Regions from separate parts of the Pseudomonas fragariae (ex Marin et al. 2024) genome, predicted to be linked through region 2. Evidence: riboswitches for the same ligand, from Rfam matches in the RefSeq annotation. Region 2 holds a riboswitch; each other region holds the start of a gene.

Region 1 (3,267 bases), 110 kb from region 2:
TCGGCCGGCGTCTGGCCCAGATCGGCAATATTGTCGTCAGGTACGAAACCGCCGGGCTGGGTTCTCAGTAAATGCATGGGTCAGCCGGCAATCGCAGCATTGAGTTGCGCTTGCAGGGCTGCGGCATCCAGCTCCTGACCAATCAGCACCAGGTGCGTGGCACGCTCTTCATCGGCACGCCAGGCGCGGTCGAAGTGCTTGTCGAAACGCGTGCCGACACCTTGAATCAGCAGGCGCATCGGCTTGCCGGGAATGGCCGCGAAGCCCTTCACACGCAGAATGCCGTGTTGCACCACCAGTTGATTCAGTGCATCGAGCAGGACTTTTTCATCGGCTTGCGGCAGCTTCAGGGAAATCGAATCGAACGCGTCGTGATCGTGGTCATCATGATCGTCATCGTCGTGGTGATCATGGTGGGTCTTGCGAGCGTCGATGTGCAGCTCGGACTCGGCACCAACACCCAGCAGCACGCTGATCGGCAGGCGACCGCTGCTGGCTTCGATCACCTTGACCGCAGGCGGCAGCTCCTCGGCAACTTCGGCACGCACCGTCGCCAGACCTTCGGCGTCGATCATGTCGGCCTTGTTGAGGATCACCAGATCGGCGCTGGCCAGTTGATCGGCAAACAGTTCGTGCAGGGGCGACTCGTGGTCCAGGTTGGGATCGAGTTTGCGCTGCGCATCGACCTGATCCGGGAAGGCAGCGAAGGTACCGGCCAGTACCGCCGGGCTGTCGACCACCGTGATCACCGCATCGACCGTGCAGGCGTTGCGGATTTCCGGCCACTGAAAAGCCTGGACCAGCGGCTTGGGCAGCGCCAGCCCCGAGGTTTCGATCAGGATATGGTCCAGGTCACCACGGCGCGCGACCAGTTCGCGCATCACCGGGAAGAACTCTTCCTGCACGGTGCAGCACAGGCAGCCATTGGCCAGTTCGTACACCCGGCCGTTGGCTTCTTCTTCGGTGCAGCCGATCGTGCACTGCTTGAGGATTTCTCCGTCGATGCCCAGCTCGCCGAACTCATTGACGATGACCGCAATGCGCCGCCCTTCGGCGTTGTCGAGCATGTGCCGCAACAGGGTGGTCTTGCCCGAGCCGAGGAAGCCGGTGACGATGGTGACGGGAAGCTTGGCCAGTGTTTTCATCAGGTGCCCTTTGGCAATGCGGCGGGCAAACAGGACGAGAACCGCATGCATGACACGCAGATCGGATCGCCACCGGATCACCCCGCCCGGTTGTAGTGAGAATTCTCCAGGGCCGCAGCATGTGTGGCCCGTTCGAGGCAGGTCTCCTGGCTCACGGCGGCGTGCGGCAGGCAATCAATAATGTGCCGACACGCATTCATCGCGCCTTCCCGCCGCAGCAGTGGCTGTGCAATGAACATGACCGTTTACAGTTGCGGGGGCAGCTGCGGCTTGTACCGCATTCCCGTCTTAGCTCCACTGGGTGATGTTTTACCCGGGGAGAACCTCGAACCGGCAAGGCTACGCAGTGACTGCAGACAGGTCAATCGTTCAGATTGACGCTGCCCCGCCGCCCATGCTCTCCTGTGCGCCTTGTTTCGGGTGCCCCTCACGGGGTGAAACGGGAAACCGGTGCGCTCGCGTTGTCGAGCAAGTCCGGTGCTGCCCCCGCAACGGTAAGCGAGCGTAGGTCTGATCCACTGTGCCGCTGGCATGGGAAGGTGACCTTGCAGGCTTTGACGCATTGACGTCCTGGCCCCTCGCGAGCCCGGAGACCGGCCCGATATGCTTGCAATGACAAACCCGCGGTGGGCGGGCGCAGTTGAAACCTCCGGCGTCTGCCGGCAGGTTCTTTTGCGCGTGGCCCACTTGCCGATCATCAAGAGGGAACGCCATGTCGACCATCAGCAGCCACGCCGCCGCACCCAGCTCCACACGCATTCAACGCCTGACCGCCGCCATCAGCGCTGCGCTTCTCGGCGCCTGCCTGGTGTACTTCGCCGGTTTCTCGCACATCGCGGCCGTACACAACGCGGCACACGATACCCGTCACAGCGCTGCCTTTCCTTGCCATTGAGGGCCACACATTGTTCAAGCGAATCGCCTATACCGCAGGTTTCACCGGCCTGCTCGCCGCCCTGCTGCTGACCCTGCTGCAAAGCCTGTGGGTGGTGCCGCTGATCCAGCAGGCCGAGACCTACGAAAACGCGCCTGCCGAGCAACTGCATCAGCACGCGGACGGCGCGATGGCCGAACACAGCCATGCCCATGAAGAAGCGGCCTGGGAGCCCGAAAACGGCTGGCAGCGTGTGCTATCCACCACTGGCGGTAACCTGGTGGTCGCGGTGGGCTTTGCGCTGATGCTTGCCGGGCTTTACACCCTGCGCGCGCCGGGTCGCACCGTGCAAGGCGCATGGTGGGGGCTGGCGGGTTTTGCCGTGTTCGTGCTGGCCCCCACCTTTGGCCTGCCACCCGAACTGCCAGGCACAGCCGCGGCCGAGCTGAGCCAGCGGCAGTTGTGGTGGCTCGGCGCTGCCGCGTCGACTGCCGCCGGGCTGGCCTTGCTGGTGTTCGGTCAGAACTGGCTGCTCAAAGCACTGGGTGTGGCGATTTTGCTGGTCCCGCATGTGCTTGGCGCGCCACAGCCGCTGGTCCATGAAAGCCTTGCTCCCGAGGCGCTGGAATCGCAGTTCATGATGGCCTCGCTGCTGACCAACGCGCTGTTCTGGGTCGCGCTGGGATTGATCAGTGCCTGGCTGTTCCGCAGAAACGATGTGCATAACGACAATGTCGACCTGCATCAAGCCTGATCCAGCGACGCTTCAACCCGGCGCAGCACTGGTGGCCGGGCTGGGCTGTCGGCGCGGCTGCTCGGCTGCGCTGTTGCGCGATCTGCTCGAGCAAAGCCTGCAGGCACTTGAGCTGGACATCGGCCGGGTGACCGCGCTGGCGTCCATCGACCTGAAACAAACCGAGCCCGGCCTGCTTGAGCTGGCCGGGCAACTGGCAGTGCCGCTGGTGTGCTTCAACGCTGCGCAACTGGTGGCCTGGGAACTGCACCTCACGCACCGTTCTGCGCAGGTGTTCCAGAGCACTGGCTGTCATGGCGTCGCCGAAGGCTCGGCTCTGGCGCTGGCGGCGCAACTGGGAGACGGTACCGCCACGCTGCTAATCGAACGGCAGAAAAGCGCGCAGGCCACATTTGCCTTGGCAATCAGCCCTGCGCACAGCGGATAATCTCCCCGCGCTCATTCACCCCGGAGAATTCATTGACTGTCTATTTCATCGGCGCAGGCCCTGGCGA
Region 2 (3,267 bases):
GCGCTTGACGCATGACCGCCCGGCCAGCATCGCCCGGCGCCAGCCTCATGCAGCAGGTTGAAGTTCCTGAACCACTCGATGTGCGCCTGGCTGCCACCGTACAAGGTGGTCTCGACGGGGCAGTAAACGCTGGTGTGGCTTTTCAGGTAATGGATCATGGCGGTGCTCAGCGCAAAGGCAACGATGACGAAAAAGAAGTCCAGCCGGTGCCTGCGTGCAAAGCGCAGGAAGGTGCCCAACCGAGAGCCCGTCAGCCGTCTCGCGAGGCGCGAATCATCATATTTTTCCAGCAACGGCCAGACAAAGGACAGCATCGCACCGATGATCGCCAGTTCCCCGGTCCAGTTCGGAAGAATCCGCGCCCATCTGTGCGTGATGTTCTCGAACAGATGACTCTGGCCGACGGGAAACACCCCGGCCGTCGAATCAAAAAACAGATCAGTCAGTTGCCGGTCGATCGTGGTCAGGTCGAAAGTAACGAAGACCAGTAGAGCGAAAAACACCGGTACACCCAAGTTGATGCCGTAAAACCGCAGCCTGGCGCTGGAAGAGGTCGTCAATTGAATTGCTCGCTGTTGAGGTTTGCCCATTGCCCGGCATTCAGGGAGCCGAGGATTTTCGGCGGGTGGCTGCCGTCTATTTGTACGAAAAACGCCTGGGCGTACTCACTCGAGCGCTCGCCGCCAGGTACGCCGGCCTTGCGTTCGAACTGGTCGATGCAGCCACTGTGGGTCACCAGCACCATGTTCTCGCCGCTGACCTTGTGAGCCTGCACAGCCTTCATGAAGCCGCTGTCACAGTCGTTGATCCAGTCTTGGCCAGCCACCGCGTGCCCGGCCAACAGTTGCGCAGTCTGTTGCGTGCGGGTCTTGGGGCTGGCGATCAGGCGCGCGTGGTCCATGCCCATTTTCTGCAACCCGGCGCCCACCGCCAGAGCGGCGTCGCGGCCGTTGGAGGTAATGCCGTCGGCGTCGCTCATGCACGGGTTGTTCGAGCGGTCACAGCGTTCGGCATGGCGAATCATCACCACCACATCGCCTTGTCGCCAGTGCTCGCGGAGGCCGGAAACGCTCAGGTTGCTGCCCACCCCCAGGTCCACCACGTGCACGCCCGAGAAGGCCGCGTAGAACCACGCGCAGATAGCCGTAAGCACGACGGCAACAGACATCGATACGATGTGCCGATGCAATTTGTAGCGCTGACTGATGCCCGAACGGGGCAGTACATTCTTGTTGATTATCGTGTCGGTCAAGGGACCACTCCTGCCATGAACCTATGTCTGGCGTTGACCCAGGGAGTGCCCGAGGTCTGCGCCGCTCCCATGCAGGCAAGATAGGTTCAGCATCGTCCCGATGCAGTGAAGAAGATGTGAAAAACGTGTTGTGGCCCAGCGCCATATTTTTCACGCGAGCCCTCTGGAATGGGGCTTTGCGGTTTTACGGGCGTGAACATGAAGATAATTTAAGCGTTTTTCCGGAAAGTTCCGTGTCCATCGGGACGATTTTGACCTGGCCGGCGGTCTGCTGCAGCGGCGCTGCAAAGGATTAGCCACTAAAACGCTTATCGTTTACCATGCCGCGCGTCGGTTTCCGAGAGGAACTAACAGGGAATTCGCACGCCTTTCTCACCAGGCGAAAAACGAAACTGCCCCCGCAACTGTAGGCACCGAGCCTGCTCCATGACTGCCACTGGATCGTGATCCGGGAAGGCCGGAGCCTGGCGATGACGTGTCAGTCAGGAGACCTGCCGACCCGCTTCAACCCACTAACCGGCGGGGTGTCCGGGAAGGACATCCGCACGCGTCGGCATTTCCCGCCGTGCCCGGTCATCATCCGGGGATGTGTTTCCTGATGTGCATTGCGCCCTGGCACCTGCTCCAACGGAGACCGCATTCCATGTCGCTGCCCCGCCTCGCCGCACTCGCTGCCAGCCTGACGCTGTCCACCCTGGCCCTCGCCGCCCCCACTCAGTACCCGCTGACCCTTGAAAACTGTGGCGCGACCCTGACCTTCACGCATGCGCCAACCAAGGCTGTGACCATTGGCCAGGCCGGCACCGAAATGCTCTACGAACTGGGCTTGGGCGACAGACTGGTCGGCACTTCGCTGTGGTTCAACAATGTATTGCCACGCTTCAAGGCGCAGAACGACAAGGTCGAACGCCTGGCCGACAACGAGCCCAGTTTCGAGGCAGTGATCGGCAAGCGTCCGGAACTGGTGGCCGTGCAGCTGGAGTGGATGGTCGGCAAACAGGGCGCGGTCGGCACCCGCGAGCAGTTCCATGACCTGAAGATACCCACTTACATCCTGCCGTCCGACTGCGAAGGCAAGGACAATCTGGTCGGCGCCGATGGCACACGCCTGGAGCCGTTCCGCATCGAGACCATCTACAAGAGCATCGAGCAACTGGCGCAGATCTTCGATGTGCAGGATCGCGGCGACGCGCTGGTCACCGACCTCAAGGCCCGCCTGAGCGCGGCGATTGCCAACGTCAGGCAGAACAAGGCCAACGACGTCTCGGCGCTGTTCTGGTTCTCCAGCTCCGACCTTGCCAGCGACCCTTTCGTGGCAGGCCGCAAAGGCATTCCGGACTTCATGCTCAACAGCCTGGGCATGCGCAATATCGTCCAGTCCGACGAAGAGTGGCCAACCGTGGGCTGGGAAACCATCGCCAAGGCCAACCCAAGCATTCTGGTCATCGCGCGCATGGATCGCCGCCGCTTCCCGGCCGACGATTACCTGAAAAAAATCGAATTCCTCAAGACCGACCCGGTGACCCGCAACATGGACGCGGTCAAGCATGACCGGATCGTGATCATCGACGCCGAGGGCATGCAGGCTGGCCTGCGTCTGTTCACCGGGTTCGAGGAACTGGCTGACGCCGCCAACCGTTTCAACGCTGCCAAATGAGATTGCCGATAGCATTGAGTCATGTGCTCTGGGTTTCGGCGGTGCTGGTGCTGGCGATCATGATCGGGGCCGCGATCGGCGAAACCTCGATCAGCCTGAACGTGGTCTTTCAGGTGCTGGCCAACAAACTCTGGGCTGCCGGCTATGTGCTCGACCCTATCGACGAAGGCATCGTCTGGAACTACCGGCTGACCCGCGCCATTGTCGCAGCCGCCTGCGGGGCCGGGCTGGCGATCTGTGGTGTGGTGTTGCAATCGTTATTGCGCAACCCGCTGGCAGACCCGTATCTGCTGGGGATTTCCGCAGGGGCCTCGACCGGCGCGGTACTGGTCGCTATTCTGGGCTTCGGTGCAGGCGC
Region 3 (3,267 bases), 660 kb from region 2:
GCCCGACGCTGGGGGCCTGATGCGCGGCCTCCAGCACACGTGCCAGCAGCTCGGGCGCGACCGTGCCGCCGATGAAGTGGCGCATGTCGCGACGTTCGGCGATGGCGCGGTACACCGCAGCCCGCTCTTCGGGGCTGAACGCTTGCTCGGTCATGGTTTGAACAGCGCCGCGATCGCCTGAGGGCAGGAAGGAAAATAGAAATGCACGTAGGACGCGGTCAGGCGACCCAGGCGATAGACCGCTTCTGCGCCGCGCCCGCCATTGGGGCTGACGCCACGCGCAATCGGCTGCAGCTCGGTGCTGGTCAGCGAATGGTGATAAGTGTGACCGTGCAGCGTGCCCTCGGGCAGCTCGACGGCTTGCAAGGCCAGCGCGGCCAGACGCTTCTGCATGACCGCTTCACCGGACAGCAAGCCGACCAGTTCGGCGCGCACGCCCTCGACATCGGTCAAGGCTTCGAGCAAATAGAGCATGCCGCCGCACTCGGCGAGAATCGGCTTGCCGGCAATATGGTGAGCCCTGATCGAAGCCTGCATCGTGCCATTGGCGGCCAGCGCGACGTGGTGCAGCTCCGGGTAGCCGCCTGGCAGGTACAGGCTGTCGGCGTCGGGCAGCTCGCGATCATGGATCGGCGAGAAGAAGCTCAGTTCGGCGCCCATGTTCCTCAGCAGGTCCAGGCTCGCGCCATACAGAAAGGCAAAGGCTTCGTCGCGCGCGATGGCGATGCGGATGCCGCGCAGCAGCGGCTCGACCTGCACCGGGTCGGGCGCAGTAAAGGTCACGGCCGGCGGCAAGGCCACTTCGCAGGTGCTGGCCAGCGCCGCAGCCGCCATGTCCAGACGCACGTCCAGATCATTGAGCTCACTGGCCTGGACCAGCCCCAGATGGCGGCTGGGCAATTCGAAGCCGACCTCCCGGGACAGGGCGCCGTACCAGCGCAGGCCTTCGGTCAGGCTGTTCTCCAGCAACTGCGCATGGCGTACCGTGCCGACGCGATTGGCCAGCACGCCGGCGAACGGCAGATCAGGCTGATAGCGCGCCAGGCCCAGCGCCAGTGCGCCAAACGTCTGCGCCATGGCCGTGCCGTCGATCACACCGAGTACCGGCACGCCAAAATGCCGGGCCAGGTCGGCGCTCGACGGCGTGCCATCGAACAGGCCCATGACCCCTTCGATCAGAATCAGGTCGGCCTCGTCAGCCGCTTCCCACAACAGGCGACGGCTTTCATCGGCACCGACCATCCACATGTCGAGTTGATAGACCGGCGCGCCACTGGCCCGCTCGAGAATCATCGGGTCGAGAAAGTCCGGGCCGCACTTGAACACCCGGACCTTGCGCCCCTGGTTGCGGTGCAGGCGTGCCAGTGCAGCGGTCACCGTGGTTTTGCCTTGCCCGGAGGCAGGCGCAGCGATCAGTACCGCCGGGCAATCACGCGGGGCTCTCATTGCAATGCGCTCAATGATGAAGGGTTCACAGCTCGATACCTTTCTGCGCACGAATACCGGCCTGAAACGCGTGCTTGACCACGCCGATCTCGGAAACGGTATCGGCCAGGTCGATCAATTCGGCTTTGGCACCGCGGCCAGTCACCAATACGTGCTGCATCGGCGGACGTGCCTGCAGATCGCTCAGCACCTGTTCGAGGTCGAGGTAGCCATGTTTGAGGGCGATATTCAGTTCGTCGAGCACCACCAGACCAATGGCCGGATCGCGAAGCATTTCCTGAGACACGGCCCAGGCGGCCTCAGCGGCGGCGATGTCACGCTGGCGATCCTGGGTTTCCCAGGTGAAGCCCTCGCCCATCACGTGATAGCGCACCTGCTCGGGGAAACGGCGGAAAAACATTTCTTCGCCCGTGCTGTTGCGGCCCTTGATGAACTGCACCACGCCACACTGCATGTCGTGGCCCATGGCCCGGGCGAGCATACCGAACGCCGAGCTGCTCTTGCCCTTGCCATTGCCGGTCAACACCAGCAGCAGGCCGCACTCGTTGGGCGAGCTGGCAATACGCTGGTCCATGAAGGCTTTCTTGCGCTGCATGCGCGCCAGATGGCGTTCGTCGCGTTCGGGGGATTCGTTCATCTGGGTTCTCCGCTCGGGGCAGGCGACAACAGACGGAAGGACAGCACTGGACAGCACGGCAACGCCCTGCACAGAACATCACCCTCCGTGATGTCATTGAATGATTCAGGCCGGTCTCCGGGCTCATGAGCGGGTCACCCCGGCTGCGCGCCTTCCCATGTCGAAACACAGTGGCGTCAGGCACAGCCTTGACTCATTTACCGTTGCGGGGGCAGCGCCGGGATCGGATCTGTCGACCCACACCGGCTTCCCTGTTTCACTCTGCCAATCGAGGATTGCAGAGCACCTGAAACAAACCGCGAAGGGTAGAGGGTTGGACCGGGAGCGTCAATCGACACCGTCGCCGCGGAACGTGATTGAACCTAGCGGGTTGGCGGTGCCTCTATCAGTTACTGGACCACGCCTTTGTTAATGGAGATCGATCATGTTCAAACTCAGACCCCACTACGCAGTGTTGCTGCTGGTCGCCGGCGGCCTCGCTGCCTGCGGCGAGTCGTCGAGCCTGCAAGTCTCGGATGGAACAGGCCCCTCGCCCAAGCTGCCGGAGCCCAACAAGACGCTGATTCCGACCGTCAACATCGCCCCTGCCGTAGGCTGGGAAAAAGGCGCCAGGCCGGTCGCCGCGCCGGGCACACAAGTGGCTGCGTTCGCCGAGAACCTCGACCACCCGCGCTGGCTGTATGTGCTGCCCAACGGTGACGTGCTGGTGGCGGAAACCAATTCGCCCGCCAAACCGGATGATTCCAAAGGCATTCGCGGCTGGGTGATGGAAAAAGTCATGGGCCGCGCCGGTGCCGGTGTGCCCAGCGCCAACCGCATCACCTTGCTGCGTGACGTGGACAAGGACGGTGTGGCAGAGACGCGCACGGTTTTCCTGCAAAACCTCAATTCGCCGTTCGGCATGACCCTGGTGGGCAACAAGCTGTATGTGGCCGACACTGACCGCCTGATCAGCTTCCCGTATGAATCCGGGCAGACCTCGATCAGCGCGCAAGCGACCGAAGTGGTCGACCTGCCGGGTGGCACGCTCAATCACCACTGGACCAAGAACGTCATCGCCAGCAAGGATGGCAGCAAGCTGTACGTGACCGTGGGCTCCAACAGCAACGTGGCCGAGAACGGCATGGACAAGGAAGAAGGTCGTGCGGCGATCTGGGAAGTGGACGCGGCTACCGGTAACCACC

Evidence for each region. Region 2 has a riboswitch for cobalamin ahead of AC54XV_RS15895 (ABC transporter substrate-binding protein). Riboswitches for the same ligand answer to the same signal wherever they lie in the genome.
Region 1: linked by a shared signal. The riboswitch ahead of AC54XV_RS15490 (CbtB domain-containing protein) and the one ahead of AC54XV_RS15895 (ABC transporter substrate-binding protein) in region 2 are both predicted to bind cobalamin.
Region 3: linked by a shared signal. The riboswitch ahead of cobO (cob(I)yrinic acid a,c-diamide adenosyltransferase) and the one ahead of AC54XV_RS15895 (ABC transporter substrate-binding protein) in region 2 are both predicted to bind cobalamin.

Annotation. Positions count from the first base shown of each region.
Region 1 covers NZ_CM184369.1:3,611,508-3,614,774, forward strand. Annotated here, with positions in the region: gene cobN (cobaltochelatase subunit CobN) at 1-77, opposite strand, end outside; gene cobW (cobalamin biosynthesis protein CobW) at 81-1,145, opposite strand; cobalamin riboswitch at 1,265-1,488, opposite strand; cobalamin riboswitch at 1,547-1,761, shown strand; gene AC54XV_RS15490 (CbtB domain-containing protein) at 1,858-2,040, shown strand; gene AC54XV_RS15495 (CbtA family protein) at 2,051-2,773, shown strand; gene AC54XV_RS15500 (cobalamin biosynthesis protein) at 2,751-3,200, shown strand; gene cobM (precorrin-4 C(11)-methyltransferase) at 3,233-3,267, shown strand, end outside.
Region 2 covers NZ_CM184369.1:3,719,010-3,722,276, forward strand. Annotated here, with positions in the region: gene AC54XV_RS15885 (phosphatase PAP2 family protein) at 1-590, opposite strand, end outside; gene pmrG (lipopolysaccharide core heptose(II)-phosphate phosphatase PmrG) at 557-1,252, opposite strand; cobalamin riboswitch at 1,567-1,765, shown strand; gene AC54XV_RS15895 (ABC transporter substrate-binding protein) at 1,896-2,909, shown strand; gene AC54XV_RS15900 (FecCD family ABC transporter permease) at 2,906-3,267, shown strand, end outside.
Region 3 covers NZ_CM184369.1:4,378,443-4,381,709, forward strand. Annotated here, with positions in the region: gene bluB (5,6-dimethylbenzimidazole synthase) at 1-154, opposite strand, end outside; gene AC54XV_RS18940 (cobyrinic acid a,c-diamide synthase CobB) at 151-1,446, opposite strand; gene cobO (cob(I)yrinic acid a,c-diamide adenosyltransferase) at 1,472-2,083, opposite strand; cobalamin riboswitch at 2,175-2,388, opposite strand; gene AC54XV_RS18950 (PQQ-dependent sugar dehydrogenase) at 2,508-3,267, shown strand, end outside.